Regions from separate parts of the Halopseudomonas litoralis genome, predicted to be linked through region 1. Evidence: predicted binding sites of a transcription regulator. Region 1 holds the regulator's gene; each other region holds the start of a gene.

Region 1 (5,803 bases):
GTGGCGGATGAGCAGGTTGGGCGATTCGGCGCTGAGCTCCCTGACCAGACGCTCGGCGATGTAGACTGAGCGGTGATGTCCGCCGGTACAACCAATGCCTATGCTCATGTAGCTGCGCTCGCCGGCGGCGTAACGCGGCAGCCATTTCTGCAGGAAGTGGTGGATGTCCTGATACATGTCCTGTACATCGGGTTCGGCGTCCAGATAGTCGCGGATCTGCTGATCCTTGCCAGAAAACGGCCGCAGGTCGGGCTTCCAGTAGGGGTTGGGCAGGCAGCGTACGTCGAATACCAGATCGGCGTCCACCGGCACGCCACGTTTGAAGCCGAAGGATTGAATCAGGATCGAGGGGCTGTTGTTCTGCGTGCTCAGCAGGCGTTGCTTGAGCAGGTCGCGCAGTTGGTACAGTGTCAGATGACTGGTGTCGATCTTCAGACTGGCCAGGTCGATGATGGGTTCGAGCAGCTTCAGTTCCGCAGCAATTGCCTCGCCGAGGGACAGGTTGCCATCGGTCAGCGGATGCTTGCGGCGGGTTTCCGAGAAGCGCTTGATCAGCACCTCGTCAGTGGCTGCGAGAAACAGCACGTCGCAATGGATACCCGCATCACGTACCTGTTTGAGCAGTTCAGGGAAACGCTGAAGGTCGCTGGGCAGATTGCGCGCATCGATACTGATGGCGACTTTAGGCAGGCTCAGATCGGTATTGTTGGCCTGCCGGGCCAACTCCGGCAGCAGGCCTGCCGGCAAGTTGTCGATGCAGTAGAAGCCACTGTCTTCCAGAAGATGCAGAGCGGTACTTTTGCCGGATCCGGAACGTCCGCTGACTACAACCAAACGCATTGATTTCAGTCTCCGCCGTGGCCAGCCATGACCCGATACAGGCTTTCTGCATCCGGGGCCTGTCGCAAGGCCTCGCGCAGGTGCTCCTGGTCAAGTTTTTCGGCCAGCATCTTGAGTATCTGCAAATGCTGCTCGGTAGCCTCATGCGGCACCAGCAGTACGAAAATCAGGTCAACGGGTTCGCCATCCAGGGAGTCGAAGTCGATCTTGCTGTTGAGCTGCAACAGCGCGCCAATGGCTTCCGTACATTGCTCCAGACGGCAATGGGGGATGGCAATACCATTACCGAAGCCGGTCGAGCCGAGTTTTTCCCGGGCGATCAGACTTTCGTAAATGGCATCAGAATCCAGAGCGGTGTGCTGGGCGATCATCTTGCCGATCAGTTCCAGCACACGTTTTTTTGAGCCCCCCGGCACACCAGCGAAGGTGAGCTGGGGGGTGAGTATGTGTTCTATTTGCATGGTTCGCTTTCAAGTCCTACCGGGCATTGACGCCCTGTTGGCGGCCAATATGTTTTTCCTTGTGTTTGATCAGCTGGCGATCCAGGCGGTCGGCCAGCAGGTCAATGGCGGCATACATGTCGGTATGTTCCGCTTCGGCAACCAGATCGTTGCCGGCAATGTGCAGGGTACCTTCGGCCTTCTGCTGGAGCTTGTCCACCTCCAGAGTGATCTGCACGCTGATGATCTTGTCAAAATGCCTTTCGAGGCGGGCCAGCTTTTCGGTTACGTAATCACGCAGAGCATCGGTGATATCCAGTTGAAGACCAGTGATGTTCATTTGCATAATACTTCTCCTGATTGGCTTTATGAACCGGGGTCCCGTTTCTGGTTACCCCAATGGTGCCACTTCTCGTTTTCGTATTCCTTGACTCTAGTCGAATCTGCCTGTGTGCAGGCCTAAACCAGTCGTTTCCGTTCGCTGGATGGCGCGATATTAAGCGACTCGCGATACTTGGCGATGGTCCGGCGTGCCACATGGATGCCTTGTTCTTCCAGTAGACCAGCGATCTTGCTGTCACTCAATGGTTTCTTCGGATTTTCCGCCGCCACCAGCTTTCTGATCAGTGCGCGGATAGCGGTGGAAGAGAATTCACCGCCTTCGGCGGTACTGACATGGCTGGAGAAGAAATATTTGAGCTCGAAGATGCCGCGCGGGGTATGCATGTACTTCTGCGTGGTCACCCGGGAGATGGTCGACTCATGCATGCCCACGGCCTCGGCGATGACATTCAGCACCAGTGGCTTCATGGCTTCTTCGCCATGCTCCAGAAAGCCGCGCTGGTGCTCGACAATCTGGCTGGCAACCTTCATCAGTGTCTCGTTGCGGCTCTGCAGACTCTTGATGAACCAGCGCGCCTCCTGCAGGTGATTACGCAGGTAGGTATTGTCGCTGCTGCTGTCCGCCCGTTTGACCATGGACGCGTACTGACTGTTGACCCGCACCTTGGGTGCGGCTTCCTGATTCAGCTCGACGATCCAGCGATTCTGGTCGCGCCGCACGATGACGTCAGGTATCACATATTCCGCCTCGCCAGAGGCGATCTCGCCGCCCGGGCGGGGGTTCAGCGTCTGGATCAGCGCCACAACCTCGCGCAGCTGATCTTCCTTCAGTCGCGAACGACGCATCAGTTGGGTGAAGTCACGGCTGCCGAGCAGTTCGAGGTGGTCGCGAACTATGCGTTTGGCCTGCTCCAGCATGGGCGTGGAATCGGGCAATTGTTGCAGTTGCAGATGCAGGCATTCGCTCAGGTTGCGTGCGCCGACGCCGGTCGGTTCGAATTGCTGAATCCGATGCAGCACCATCTCGATCTCATCAAGCTCAACCTCGAGAGACGGATCGAGCGAGGCAAGGATGTCGTCCAGGGATTCTTCCAGATAGCCATCGGCGCTGATCCCGTCGATCAGCGCAATGGCTATCTGGTGGTCGGTGTCCGACAGCGGCAGCAGATTGAGCTGCCATTCGAGATGGCTCTGCAGGGTTTCGCCGGTACCGGTGCGTGATGTGTAATCCCAGTCATCGTCATCCTGGCTGGGCAGGGAGCTGGCGGAGGTCTGGTAGATGTCTTCCCATTGGGTGTCGACCGGCAGATCGTTGGGGATCTGCTCGTTCCAGTTGCCTTCTTCTTCACTGTGGCTGTGCTGGTCTATTGCATCAAGGGCGACAGGTTCGGGCAGAGCAGTGGCGGGCGCATCATCGTCATTGCCGGCAGTGTCAGCAGAGCTGGAACTGAAATCATCATCGCTGTCGTCGGCCATCTCCAGCATGGGGTTGGCTTCCAATGCTTCCTGCACCTCCTGCTGGAGATCAAGACTGGACAACTGAAGCAGTCGGATGGCCTGCTGCAGCTGCGGAGTCATGGTCAGCTGCTGCCCCATCTTGAGGACGAGCGTTGGTTTCATAGTGTTGCGGTTTACCTTGTGCCTGTTTCAAGCCATTGATGGTTAAAACAAAATCATGGCTATTCGCCCTAGCATGCCTGAATCCGTCGGGCTTTTACAAACGGAAGGCGTGGCCCAGATATACGTCCCGCACCAATTGGTTGGCAAGGACTTCCTCGGCGCCGCCTTCGGCAATGATGTGCCCGTCATTGACGATGTACGCCTTGTCACAGATATCCAGCGTCTCGCGTACGTTATGGTCGGTTATCAGCACGCCGATGCCTTTATCCTTGAGGTGCTGGATGATCTGCTTGATGTCATTCACCGAGATCGGGTCGACCCCGGCGAAGGGTTCATCCAGCAGAATGAACTGCGGATCGGTGGCCAATGCACGGGCAATCTCTGCACGCCGGCGTTCGCCGCCGGACAGGCTCATACCGAGGCTGTCGCGCAGGTGATGAATATGAAACTCACGCAGCAGCGAGTCGAGTTTGCCTTCGCGACCCTTGCGGTTCAGTTCCTTGCGTGTCTCCAGGATCGCCATGATGTTGTCGGCTACGCTGAGTTTGCGGAAGATCGAGGCTTCCTGGGGCAGATAACCGAGACCCTGGCGCGCCCGGCCATGCATGGGCAGGCGGGTGACATCCTGGTCGTTGATCAGGATGTTGCCCTGGTCAGCCTTGACCAGCCCGACGATCATGTAGAAACAGGTGGTCTTGCCCGCGCCGTTGGGACCCAGCAAGCCGACGATCTCACCGCTGTTGATCGACAGCGATACGTCCTCCACGACCCGGCGTGATTTATAGGCCTTGGCCAGGTGGCGGGCTTCAAGTTTCGTCATTGGTGGCCGGCTCAGTGCGTTTGCGTGGCTGGATGATGATTTCGATGCGTTCTGCAGAGTCGCTGTCCTGTGCGTCAGACCTACCGGCGTCCACTACCTGACGCTGGATGTCGTAACTGATGCGCTGGCCCTGGAAGGTATTGCCCGCCTGCTCGAGGAAAGCGTCCTTGATCAGCACCACGCGGTCGGCAGCTGCATGATATTCAATAGTCTGGGCCCGCGAGTCCACCGGGTTGCCATCTGCTTCGGGCGTCTGCCTATAGGTGGCGGGAGAACCCACGGAAACAAGCTTGCTCACTTCGCCGTTGGCATCGGCGGTCAGGGTTACACGGTTGCCGGTCAGGCGCATGCTGCCCTGGGTAATGATGACATTGCCGGTGTATACGGCAGTATTACGGCGGTCATCCAGCGTGGCGGCATTGGCCTGGATGCGGATCGGCTGATTGGCGTCGTCCGGCAGTGCCAGAACCGGCGTGGCAGCACTCGCCAGCAGGGCAAGGCATAGAGTTCTAAAGAGCGTCATGTTCGCCTCTTACATTGGACAGCAGCTTGATGCTGCCATCGTTGAAATTCGCTTCCATGCCGGTAGCTGTGGTCACGCCGTTGAGCGCTTCGATTCTGACGCTGCGGTCCGTCTCGGCAAGATGGCGGTCGGGAAAGATGGTCAGTTCCGGTGTCGACAGGCGTCGTGCCGATCGCCCGGCCAACTGCTGCTCGATCACTACATTCTGACTCAAAACCACCTGATCGCCACCTGCGCTCACTTCACCGTAGCGGGATTGTACGTCCCAGGGTTGCTGATCGTCTTCGCGGTAATAGAGCAGCTTGGGGTCGTCCAGTTCAGTGACGTCCTTGCCGACCTGATGGGCCGCGCGCACGCTGTGGAGATCGTAGACAGGCTGACCCTGCGCATTCAACTGGCGAATTTTAGCGTTATCCATGAAGAAGTCAGGCTGCAACGGGGCCTGCACCATCTGGGGAGTAAAGCTGGCTGGACGAATATTCCAATAGCCGACCGCGAGCGCCAGCGCCACGGCGAGCAGCCCCACACCGCCGGTGGACAGGTAGCGCGGAAGCTTCACAGGTACTCTGCCTGGGCGTTGTCGAGCGTACCCTGGGCGCGCATGATCAGTTCGCAGAACTCCCGCGCTGCGCCAGCGCCGCCGGCATTGGTCGTTACGCCATGGGCATGTTCGCGGACAAAGGTGTCGGCGGTGGCCACGGCCATGCCGAGACCGACGCGGCGCATGACGGGCAGATCCGGCAGATCATCGCCGAGGAAGGCGATCTGCTGCATATCCACCGGCACCTGTAGGCGCAGCTCGGACAGGGCGGTGAGTTTATCCTCGCGTCCCTGGATCAGATGCTGGATGCCAAGGTTGGCTGCCCGGCGCTCAACCAGCGGCGATTTACGACCGCTGATGATCGCCGTCTGCACGCCGGAGGCAATCAGCAACTTGATGCCATGGCCATCCAGGGTATTGAAGGATTTGAATTCGGTACCGTCGGGCATGAAGTACAGGCGACCATCAGTCAGCACGCCATCCACATCAAAGATTGCCAGGCGGATATTGCGAGCCCGCTCAAGCAGGGTCGGTTCGATACTCATACCACCCCCGCGCGCAGCAAGTCATGCATGTTCAGCGCGCCGACCGGCTTGCCGTTTTCATCCACCACGAACAGACCGCTGATCTTGCCGTCTTCCATGATCTTCAATGCTTCGGCGGCGAGAATGCCCTGA
Region 2 (5,803 bases), 1.4 Mb from region 1:
AGCCTGGCGGTGCTGCCCGATCGCACGCCTCTGGATGCCACCGGCATCCGGGTCGGGCTCGATATCGACAGCTTCGCCTGGACCCTATCCGCCAACCTGTTCGGACGCACCTCTCTGGCCCAGGTGCGCCCCGACGCCAACGGCCCGAAAGAGGTCGAGCTGACCATCAACGGCCACACCTGGGTATTCATCGTGGAACGCTACTCCGGTACCGGCAAACTCGCTGATGAGCGCTACACCATCACCGGCGTTAGCCAGACCCAGCTGCTGGCCAAGCCCTACGCCCCAGCTCGTAGCCAGAGCAACACGGTACCGCTCAACGCACAGCAGGCCGCTGAACTGGAGTTGCAATATACCGACTTCATCTTGCACTGGGACACCTGGAACGCCGGGCCACCAGACTGGACACTCCCGGCTGGGGCGTTCAGCTATGAATCCAAAACCCCGATGGAGGTAATCGCCGAGCTGGCCGAAACAGCCGGCGGCATCGTCAGCCCCTCGCGCAACAGCCGAGAGCTCACAGTGCTGCCTCGCTACAAGCAGCCGGTCTGGCAATGGTCCAGCGCCATCATGGATCGCATCATCCCTGCCAACATTGTCGCCTCCTGGGGCAGCGAGTGGCAACCGCAGCCGGAGTGGAACAGTTGCTACGTCAGCGGCACCAACCACGGCGTCAGCGTCAACGTCCGCCGCGCCGGTACCGCAGGTGATGAGCCTGCACCGGATGTCTTCCACGACTGGATCACCGGCGAACAAGCCGGCCGAGCCCGCGGTATCGCTGAGCTGTGCAAAGGCGGCAACCAGGAGATCATCACCCTGGACCTGCCACTATTCCCGCAGCAAACCGCACCGGGCCTGGTGGAGCCGGCCATGCTCTGTGAAGTGCGGGACATTGAAGAAACCTGGCGCGGCCTCTGCCTCGCCACCGAGATAACCGCCGAAGGCATCGGCGCCTCCCGGGTCAAGCAAACCCTCAAACTCGAACGCCATCACCGGGAGGGCGCATGAGCACAGTCAACCCATGGAAACGATTTATCGGCCTGCTACCAGGCGGCACGCGCACCGTCGGCACAGTCGCCAGCGTGGACCTGCAGAACGGGACCAGCATCATAACCCTGCGCAACGGGAGTCAGATCAGTGCAAAGGGCACCAGCGTGGGGCGGGGGTTAAAGGCGTTTGTGGTGGATGGGCAGGTGATGGGGCAGGCGCCGGGGCTGGTGCAGTATGAGGTGGAGGTATGACCAAGCTATATTTCAAAGTGAAAGCCCCAGAAGGTCTGAGGCTTTCACGCTAAATGGTCAGGTGAGTGCTAATTAATCCCCGTCGCCAGGCGGCGGTGTAGTAGTACGGCAGCTGGCTGGGAAGTATTTGTTGTTGTCTGCAGTGCTAGGCTTGCACTGCCACAAAATCGGGCCGGAGTATCCTGCAGCGATAGTTGCACCTGCAGTGGTTTGCGGCGTCATCACAACAGTAGATCCGTCTAGACCAGTAACATTTGTGCCTTTGATAGTGGCGGTGACCACGCCACTGGTTACATTAACTTTCTCAACATACTGTGAGGTGATGTCTCCTTCGGCATCCAACCCAGCAGCCTCGTTGTTAGCAGGTAGAGTTCCTTCTGATTGAAAGTACTCTGCAACAGCAGTACGGCCTGAGGAGGCAAAGGTCAATACTTCAGACATCTTTGCGCGGTTAGTGTAATCCTGATAAGCCGGCAGCGCGATTGCAGCCAAAATACCGATGATCGCCACTACGATCATCAGTTCGATAAGCGTAAAACCTTTTTGCATTTGAGCTTTCATTTAAATCTCCATATTTTTTGAAAGGCCGTATGACCTATCTGAGGCATAGCAGGTACCGTGCCAGCTTCTCGATTCTGCATCAGTCTGGGTCTGTACCTTGCGTAAACTGTGGCCTTGCGGAGGTCATCACGCGGAGTCCCCACGACAGGGTTGTGGTTTGTTATCCTATTGGCAGCACTGTTTGGCACACCTACTACTGTGCCAAATGCCAGAATGGCACACCTGATGGTGTGCCAAATCCAATTCAAGGGACGAACCGTGGACGCAATCAGCCTGGATACAGCCATCCTGATCACTGGGATCAGCAAGCGGACCCTCTGGCGCCGGGTCACCGAAGGCCAGCTCACCCGTCTGGAAACAGACGAGCGCGGCCGAGCCATGGTCGCCTTCAGCGAGATCGCACCGCAGATCAACATCCCGATCGAGCCGGAAGATTATGAGCTGCTGGTCGATGCCGACGCCGGCGATGCGGACGCGCAGAACGACTTGGCTCAACTGCTGATCGACATCAATCTGTTGGATATGGGCATGCACTGGTTGAAGCAGGCCGTCGACCAGGAACACCCAGACGCCATGCACAACCTAGCCAAGCTGCACTTTAAAGGCATCGGCGTGCCGAAGGACGAGAACGCCGGCCTGATGTGGCTGGCCAAAGCCTCAGCCCACGGCCACGTGATCGCGCGCCAGCAAATGGATGCATTGGTGTCTCGAACAAACTGACGCAGTAATCACTCACCAAACCCGCCACCCGGCGGGTTTTTTATTGCCTGGAGAAAACCATGCCAGTAATCACTGAAGAAAAGGCCGGCGGCATCAACGTGCTCGCCTTCCTGGATATGCTCGCCTGGAGCGAAGGGACGAGCACCATCAAAGCCTCAGATGACGGGTACAACGTGTTCGTCGGCGGGGCGCTGTTCACTGACTACAGCGATCACCCACGCCGGTATGTGAAGCTGCCCCGGTACGGCATTACATCCAGCGCGGCCGGGCGGTACCAGTTCCTGGCTCGCACCTGGGATGCCATCGTTCGCAACTACGGATTCCGCGGCCGCTTCATTCCCGAGGCGCAGGACCTGGCTGCTATCAAGCTTTTGATGGAGTGCGGCGCCTACCGGCTGATCCAACAGGGTCGTATTGAGGATGCCGTAGCCAAGGCCGCGCCGATCTGGGCCAGCCTGCCCGGGGCAGGGTATGGCCAGCGTGAACATAAGCTCGCGCAACTGCTGGAGATCTACGAAGGAGAGCATGCCGCCGAGCAGCATACTGAGCATGAACTGGTGGCTGTGTACTCGGACTGCGGGGGCGCGCTGGCATGATCGCCGTCCGCGTCCTGGCGCCATACATCATTGCGCTGGCAATTGGCTCCCTGGTCGGATCGTGGGCCACCAGCAACCACTGGCAGACGCGTTACAGCGAGCAGCAAACAGCCCACACCGAGCTGCTGCGCCGGACCGCCGAGGCCAATGCCGCAGTAATCCTGCAGCAGCAGGCTAAGCAGCAGGAACAGTCCTGGCGCCTGGCTGAACTGGATACCAAACACACGCAGGAGCTATCTGATGCACTATCTGAAAACCGCCGCCTCGAAGATCTGTATTCTGCTGCTGATGGCGAGCGCCGCAGGCTGCGCATCGAAGTTATCGTCGCCCGTAACGATGCCATCGTGTCCGAAACCACCAGCGCCCGCAGCGTGGGCGATGCAGCCCCCCTCGAACTCAGTGGAGCAGCTGGACGCTCTGTTTGGAATATTCGAGCCGGAATGATCGAAGATCAGAAGAAGCTGTTGTATTGGCAGGAGCGGGCGAAGGCGGTCACTGCAACGGAAGAATGAGCCCCGCCCCCCCTCATTCCTCACATTTCCCACCTCTCGCTCCTATCGATTACTCCGCTCGGCACAGCCATGACTGCGCATACATCACGCCATCAATCTCCTCTGTCCCCGTCAGCACCATTCCATTGGGCGCCATAGAGTGCAGCTGACAGTCCATCAATTCCGGCCAGGGCGGCTCGCTCAGCGGCCACGCTCCCCGGATTGACGCAACCACAGATGACCGGCCCATCACGCAGCTTTCATGATTGATCGCCACGTCGACCCGCTTGCCTTGGTCTTTGCTCAGCTCTTTTGGCGTAAACGGCACGCCGCGGCGTCGCATCAGGGTTACTCTGAAAATCATGGTCCACCTATACTGTATTTATAGCCAGTATATTGCGGAGCGAGGGAGATATGGAATATTGCCCGGACGGGCGGAGGGGGGATGTAAATCTGATCCGCAATTATTTGAAGGCCCGCGCCGTTATTGGCCTGCAGAGGCATCAAAATTATGTAATTGCGGACTTAATATTGTCATAACATGCTGATTTTGTTGGATATGTCGATGGACTTAAAATCCCTCGGAGGAAACTCCGTGCCGGTTCGATTCCGGCTCCGGGCACCATTTTTAAATCACATGTTTACCGAATTTTACGGAGTGCTTTCACGGTCCGTAATTCAGCTACGCTGTCCGCCCCCGCCGTTTTCTGTCCATCCCGGCTCCCGAAGCGCCCAATAGATTATTGTATCCAGTAGATCGCCAACCTCTCGAGCAGCTATAAAAGCTCAACCAAAGCAAGCCGACGATCCAAGCGCTTTTCTCCAGGCTGTTGTCATGACGTATCCTGATGGCTGCGATAAAGCTCAGGGCAGTTGAATACCGCCAGATTCTGCGTGCAGCCGCCGCAGCTGCTGTACGAGCAGGCTGATGTTGGCGCCGGTGGCATTCAGCTGTAGACGCTGTTGTGCATTCATCAGCGACAGCAAGCGGTTCTCCAAATCCTCAGCCGTAGCCAGCAGCGCCTGCTGTTTTCCAGCGGCAAGCTGAAGAAAACGCTGCGACTCCTGCGGTTGCGGTAATCCGTAACCCTCGCTCAACAGCTCGCCGGGCCGGCTGAGAAAGCTGCTGCCACTCAGCAGTCCCTGCATCATCTGGGCAGCTTCGGTCAGCTCTTGTGGGGCATCGGCAGCCAGGAACCGCTGTTTGAGATCCTGCTGTATCTCCAGCACATGCCGACGCTGAATGGCTTGCTCCAGCACCAGCAAGGCGGCAGTTGATCGGGTGTCCGCTGCGGTAAACCAGGCTTGGCGATCGCTGGCCGGACTGGTGAACCAATCCTCCAGGCGGTCGAAGGGCACCTGCTGCTGGCTGCGGAGCACCTCGAACATGTAATTGTAGCGTTCCCGATATGAGTCGAAATAGTAGCCCTGGCGCAAGGCTGCCTGGCGGTCCTGCAAGGGGGTCAGGTCCGCCAGCCCGCGGGCGTGGAGCAGTTCAAGCAGGCCGGTGGGCGTCAGGCTGTCCAGATCATGCAACTGGGGAAGTGCGCTGCCGCTGCGTAGCAGCTTCAGGGTTTCGACTGCGCAGTTGTTGCTGATGAAATAGTAGGTGCCGTCATAACTCCAGTGCAGAGTGGCGGCCTGCTCAACGAGTCGGTGACGGGCCTGTGCATTGATCCGCAACGGGACCGAACTGAGGTCGCGCAGTTCGAGTTGAGTGTACTCATCCACCACTTTCTGCAGCGGCAGCATGAACAGACGGGAGGGGTAGTTGCCAATCAGCCCATCGAGGCTGGACAGCTGCAGATCATCGACGAAAGCGCGGAAGGACAGCACCAGATGGTGATCCAGATCCAGCAGACAGTCGGGGCCTGGCTCTCGACCCGGAGCGCAGATTACCAGGCGCAGCATGCTGTGGCCCCACCGGCTTACCCACTTGTCATTGGGCTCCGCCAGCATGTAATGCACCGCGTAGACCCGCTCTGGATCGAGCCAGCCAAGAGCAGGGCGCTCTGTATCCAGACCAGCGTACAGGTAAGGAATTTCAGCGGGGCAATCAGACGCTGCTGGCGCCCAGTCGAAATGGTCCTTCAGATAGGCATGCAGCCCCGGGCGGCGGCAGGAATATTGCGGATCAAGCAGAAAGTATTCGAGATTGACTGCCAGATATTCCGCCGGGCTGTACAGCTCGTAC
Region 3 (5,803 bases), 1.9 Mb from region 1:
GCAACATCCATGTCAGGCGCGGCTTATCGGGCGTTGGGACGCTGTTCGACTGGCATTGCCGCGGCGATCATACACATTCTGGCTGGCTTCGCCCTGATTGCGCAGCAGGTCCAGGAGGGAGGAGTTGATATGCTGACTGTGGTGAATCAGCCTGGCGTTGTGCATATTGGCGCTCTGGCAGCGCTCGGCAGCGGCCAGAAAATCAGCATGATGGTCAGCCAGTGCCGGCGCGTTCGAGGCGCGGATAAAATCGGTCAGACTCTGGTTCTCGGGTTTGCCGAGCGCCTTGCATTGCGCGGAAAGAGCCTTTTCGTCGGCAGCCAGGGATTCAATCAGCGGTGCCTTGGCCCGGGTCAGTGCGCCAAGTCTGTCCATGTCCTGATCGAGCAGGGCCTGTCTTTCCTGGTCAAGCAATTCGGCGAACTGCTCGCAGTGGTCTGTGGCTCGAACAAAAAGCTCGCTGAGATCCTGCATCCTTCATTCTCCGCTGGTTTGCACGGCCACCATCACATCACTGTTCGAGAGCGATCAGCTTGTCGGCGATCCGGTTGCTGTCAACCTGGTAACTGCCGTCGGCAATGGCTTGCTTGATTTGCTCAACGCGTGCGCTGTCGACTTCCGGCAAATCACGCAGGCGTTCTTCAATCGCCTGCAGTTGCTGAGCCTGGTCGCTCAGCTTGACCTGTGATTCGGTTGCAGGTGCGCTGGTGCTCTGTGTCTCGGCAGTCGGGCGGTCCGCTACATCACGCTTGCCGACAGCCGCGCCGGTCTGGTTGCTGCGTGCGGCGCCATTGGTGCCGCTTGTATTGAAATCTATGACCATGATTTTGTCCTCAGAACCTGAATGCCTACTGCTGTAACGGCTGCAATCGGCAGAACTTTAGGGGTCTGGGTTATAAAATGTGTGACCGAGTGCACACTTTGTGCGCTTGGGCAATGACAGCCAGTATAGCCGATTCGGGGCAGGTACATCACATCGCCACTTCGACCTGGCCGGGACCGATGATACGTGCTCTGACTACACGATCGGAGCGGAGGTTGCGTACCCGGATCTGGCTGCCGGTACTGCCGCTTTCCAGTGCTTCTCCCGGCATGCGCACCGACACTCGGCTATTGGCTGCGCTGATGACCACTTTGTCGCCGCGCTTGACCGTCTCGTCCTGCTCCAGCTGGCTGGGGTTGAGTACGGTATCGGCGGCAATCGGGCGGCGCACGCGCATGCCGATGGCCTGTTCCGGCTGCATCAGATAGCCGCCACTGAGGTTGCCGACGTTGCGCTCGCGCAGGGTGATGTCCTGCGCGGCAATGACGCCATGTCGCGGCAGCGGGCGCGTTGTCACCAGCACCTGATGATACAACTCCACCGTGGCAGGCACGAACAACCGCCATTGCACCTCGCTGTCGCAGGTGACCCGTACGGTGACACGTCCGACCGGTACGTCGGGACTTTCCAGGCTCGCCTGAATCGCATCGGCTGGACACAACGGCAGGCGCAGGCGCGGGTCGAGTCTGTTCACCTTTATCTCGAAACGTGCGTCACGGGTGCTGGCCGCCAGATGTGTGGCAACTTTCTGCTCAAGATAATGGGTGGTGGTGCCGATAAGCTGATCAATAAGCGGACTGGCACTCAGACTGCCGGCACTCAGCAGCGCAAAGAACGCGATCAGTCTGGTTGTAAGTGCCGATAACTGCATGGAATCCAAACCTTACCCCAGGGGTGACGCACGTCAGAATGTCGGCGTCTCTCTATTGAAGGGTGAAGCCAAGCAAGGACCATGCCGTTCAAACAGTATTCAGAGGAGTTGATTGATGGCGGGCATAATGGACTCGGTGGACAAACGCACTCAACTGGTCGGCCAGAATCGACTTGAGTTGTTGTTGTTCAGACTGGGCGGTCGTCAGCTGTACGGCATCAACGTGTTCAAGGTGAAGGAGGTGCTGCAATGCCCCCGCCTGACGCTGTTGCCCAAGCTGAATCCGGTGGTACGCGGTGTGGCGCATATTCGCGGTGGCACCTTGCCGATCATTGATTTGAACCAGGCGACCGGTGGGCGTGCGCTGGAGGATTTGTCCAGCGCCTTTGTCATCATCACCGAATACAACAATCGGGTGCAGGGCTTTCTGGTGCGAGCAGTAGAGCGCATCGTCAACCTGAACTGGTCCGACGTACACCCGCCACCACGGGGCACCGGTCGCGATCATTATCTGACCGCGGTGACGCGGGTGGACGAGCAGATGGTGGAAATCATTGACGTCGAGAAGGTACTGGCCGAGGTCATCGCCGGAGAAGAGTCTGTGCCGCAGCGCGCTGCCGATGCAAAGGTGCTGACACAGGCAGCCAGCCACAAGGTGCTGGTGGTTGACGACTCAGCGGTGGCGCGCAAGCAGGTTGCTCGGTGTCTGGAAACCCTGGGGATTGAAGTGGTTGCCCTCAATGATGGTCGCGAGGCGCTGAACTGGCTGCGGGCGCAGGCTGATGCCGGGGTGCAACCGGCCGATTCGCTGCTTATGATGATCTCGGATATCGAAATGCCGGAGATGGACGGCTACACTCTCACTGCCGAGGTGAGAACCGACCCGCGGATGAAAGACCTGCATATCATGCTGCACACATCACTCTCCGGCGTATTCAACCAGGCGATGGTGCGCAAGGTCGGGGCGGATGATTTTCTGGCGAAGTTCTCTCCCGACGATCTCGCCGAACGGGTCATTCAACGATTGCAGGTGGTAGGCGAGGCATAATGCGTGAGGGTGTTCCTCATGCATCTGGATTGGAGCATTGTGTGTGACGGCAGTTGATCAGAGCTTCAACCTGTTCCGGGACTTTCTTGAAAGGACCTGTGGCATCGTGCTCGGTGACAATAAACAGTATCTGGTGGCCAGCCGGCTCAACCGGTTGCTGGAGCAGCGAGGTATCCGAGACCTTACCGAACTGATGCGGCACATGCAGCAGCAACCGCATTCGGGGTTGCGTGAGGTCGTCGTAGACGCCATGACCACCAACGAAACCCTGTGGTTTCGGGATGTCTACCCGTTCGAGATCCTGAAAAGCCGGCTGATTCCCGAGTTCATCAGCAATCAGCCCGGGCAACGCCTGCGCATCTGGTCGGCCGCCTGTTCATCAGGGCAGGAGCCCTATTCACTGAGCATGGCCATTGATGAATATGAGCGCGCCAACCCGGGGCAGCTGCGCGGTGGTGCGCAGATTATTGCGACCGAGATTTCCCCCAGCATGCTGGCAGCTGCCAAGGCTGCGCAGTATGACAGTCTGGCCATCGCCCGCGGTCTGTCCCAGGAGCGCTTGACCCGCTATTTTGACGAGCTTGCGCCGGGCCGCTGGTCGGTGAAAACGCCGGTACGCAGCCGTGTGGAGTTTCGTCAGCTCAACCTGCTCGACAGCTACAGCATTCTCGGCAAGTTCGATATCGTGTTCTGCCGCAATGTGCTCATCTATTTTTCCGCAGACGTCAAAAAGGACATCCTGCGCCGCATCCATGCCACACTCAAACCCGGTGGCTACCTCATGCTCGGCGCCTCCGAGGCATTGAATGGTCTGCCGGAGTTATACCGCATGGTGCAATGCAGCCCGGGAATCATCTACCAGGCCCGTTGAGTTCCGCTGTTTGCCGGGTAGCCGTTACACGCTTGCCGCCGGGCGGAAATCCCTTGCCGCCCGATCTTCTCATAAACCAATAAGTCTTTGATTTATAACGTCTATATGATAATGGCACAACTATTGCTGAAGCTGATGGCAACGGCAATAGAACTCTGGCCGCCGGGCCACAGTGGGGAATGTCATTATGAGTTTGAGTTTCGATCGCGCTCTGGGAATACATGAGAAAGCGCTGGCCTTTCGTGCCGACCGCGCTGGGGTGTTGGCCAACAATATCGCCAACGCCGATACGCCCAATTATCAGGCCCGCGACCTGGATTTTTCCGCCGTGCTGGAGGCCCAGCAGACCGGTGGCGATCAGGGTTTCCAGGCGGCACGCACGCATGCCCGGCATCTCGATGTGGAAGGTTTCATCGACCAGGCCGCCGGCCTGCGCTATCGCATGCCTTACCAGGCTTCAGTCGATGGCAACACGGTGGAGACCCAGGCCGAGCAGGCGCGTTATACGGAAAACGCCATCGACTTCCAGGCCAGCTTCACTTTCCTCAACAGCAAATTCAAAGGGCTGATGACAGCCCTGCGTGGAGACTGACCATGTCGCTCAATCAGGTATTTGATATTGCCGGTTCCGGCATGAATGCACAGTCTCTGCGGCTCAATACCGTGGCCAGCAATATGGCCAATGCCGAGACCGTATCCAGCAGCGTCGACCAGACCTACCGGGCGCGCCAAGCGGTGTTTGCCACCGTATTCAACGAACAGCAGGCCGCCGGTGGCTCGCTGTTCGCACCGACGGATCAGGCCGGGCAGGGCGTGCAGGTGCTGGGTGTGGTGGAGTCGGATGCGGAGCTGCAATCGCGCTACGAGCCCGATCACCCCATGGCCAATGAAGAGGGTTATGTGTTCTACCCGAACGTGAACGTGGTGGAAGAAATGGCCAACATGATGGCTGCCTCGCGCGCCTATCAGACCAATGTGGAAATCATGAATACCGCAAAAACCATGCTGCAGCGCGTGCTGACGCTGGGCCAATAAGGGAGTGGGCGAATGAGCAATATAAGCGTCGGCAACAGCCTGCTGGATCAATATCAGGTTGATCAGGGCCGCTTTGCCAAGGGTGATGACCTGGGCAAGAACGAATTTCTCGAACTGCTGGTCGCCCAGTTGAATAACCAGGATCCGATGTCGCCCCAGGAGAACGGCGAATTCATCGCCCAACTGGCGCAGTTCAGCACCGTTGAAGGTATCGAGAAGATGAATAGCTCGATCGATGCCATGGCCAGCAGTTTCCAGTCCTCCCAGGCGCTGCAGGCCTCGTCGCTGGTGGGCCGGACCGTGATAATTCCAACGGATCAGGCAATGATCGATCCCGAGGCCGGCTTTACCGGGCAACTGGCATTGCCGCAAGCCAGTGGCGCGGTAACGGTGAATGTCTATGACGATGCCGGCAGCGTGGTATCCACCATCAACCTGGGCGCGCAGGAAGCGGGTATCAACGAGTTTGCCTGGGACGGCAAAGATGCCAGCGGCAATGTCTTGCCGGCCGGCAAATACCGTTTCGAGGCACAGGCCAGCATCAACGGTGAAACCATCCAGCTGGCCACTTTGCTGCCGGCGAACGTGGATAGCGTCTCGCTGGGAGTGGGCCACGGCGGTGAAATGGTTCTCAACCTGGCGGGGCTGGGCAGTATCGGTCTGTCAGAAGTCTTCACAATCGGTAAGTAACGTCGTCCGACAAGTATCAACAGGAGTCAGTCATGTCTTTCAATATCGGTCTCAGTGGTATCCGGGCGGCATCTTCCGATCTGAATATCACCGGTAACAACATTGCCAACGCCAGTACCGTGGGCTTCAAGAGCTCGCGTGCGGAGTTTGGCGATATCTACGCGGCATCCATTCTGGGTACCGGCAGCAATGCCCAGGGCAGTGGGGTAGTGTTGAACAACGTCGCGCAGATCTTTACCCAGGGCAATATCAACTACACGGAGAACAGCCTGGACCTGGCAATCAACGGCAACGGCTTCTTCGTCACCAGCAACAACGGTGCGCTGAGTTACACTCGCGCTGGCTATTTCGGCACCAACCAGGAAGGTTTCATCGTAAACAACAATGGCGAGCGGCTGCAGGGTTACGGTGTTGATCCGCTGACTGGCAAGGTCACCGAAGGGGTGCCGACTGATCTCAGGGTTG

The links. The regulator sigma-54, encoded in region 1, starts transcription at its own class of promoters, with help from an activator protein. The targets are predictions, from matches to a motif close to ANTGGCATNNANNTTGCTNT.
Region 2: the regulator sigma-54 is predicted to act here: its motif matches at 1,848-1,867, upstream of BLU11_RS07990 (pilin).
Region 3: the regulator sigma-54 is predicted to act here: its motif matches at 3,724-3,743, upstream of flgB (flagellar basal body rod protein FlgB).

What each region holds. Positions count from the first base shown of each region.
Region 1 is NZ_LT629748.1:276,261-282,063, forward strand. Features, by position in the region: gene rapZ (RNase adapter RapZ) at 1-840, opposite strand, end outside; gene ptsN (PTS IIA-like nitrogen regulatory protein PtsN) at 846-1,301, opposite strand; gene hpf (ribosome hibernation-promoting factor, HPF/YfiA family) at 1,318-1,626, opposite strand; gene BLU11_RS01415 (RNA polymerase factor sigma-54) at 1,740-3,242, opposite strand; gene lptB (LPS export ABC transporter ATP-binding protein) at 3,337-4,062, opposite strand; gene lptA (lipopolysaccharide transport periplasmic protein LptA) at 4,049-4,585, opposite strand; gene lptC (LPS export ABC transporter periplasmic protein LptC) at 4,572-5,144, opposite strand; gene BLU11_RS01435 (KdsC family phosphatase) at 5,141-5,671, opposite strand; gene BLU11_RS01440 (KpsF/GutQ family sugar-phosphate isomerase) at 5,668-5,803, opposite strand, start outside.
Region 2 is NZ_LT629748.1:1,637,508-1,643,310, forward strand. Features, by position in the region: gene BLU11_RS07980 (hypothetical protein) at 1-1,008, shown strand, start outside; gene BLU11_RS07985 (hypothetical protein) at 1,005-1,241, shown strand; gene BLU11_RS07990 (pilin) at 1,314-1,802, opposite strand; gene BLU11_RS07995 (tetratricopeptide repeat protein) at 2,061-2,522, shown strand; gene BLU11_RS08000 (glycoside hydrolase family 24 protein) at 2,582-3,118, shown strand; gene BLU11_RS08005 (lysis system i-spanin subunit Rz) at 3,115-3,630, shown strand; gene BLU11_RS08010 (hypothetical protein) at 3,680-3,973, opposite strand; gene BLU11_RS08015 (DUF7844 domain-containing protein) at 4,474-5,803, opposite strand, start outside.
Region 3 is NZ_LT629748.1:2,188,445-2,194,247, reverse strand. Features, by position in the region: gene BLU11_RS10685 (flagella synthesis protein FlgN) at 13-474, opposite strand; gene flgM (flagellar biosynthesis anti-sigma factor FlgM) at 512-823, opposite strand; gene flgA (flagellar basal body P-ring formation chaperone FlgA) at 972-1,694, opposite strand; gene BLU11_RS10670 (chemotaxis protein CheV) at 1,810-2,742, shown strand; gene BLU11_RS10665 (CheR family methyltransferase) at 2,786-3,613, shown strand; gene flgB (flagellar basal body rod protein FlgB) at 3,801-4,205, shown strand; gene flgC (flagellar basal body rod protein FlgC) at 4,208-4,648, shown strand; gene flgD (flagellar hook assembly protein FlgD) at 4,661-5,338, shown strand; gene BLU11_RS10645 (flagellar hook protein FlgE) at 5,371-5,803, shown strand, end outside.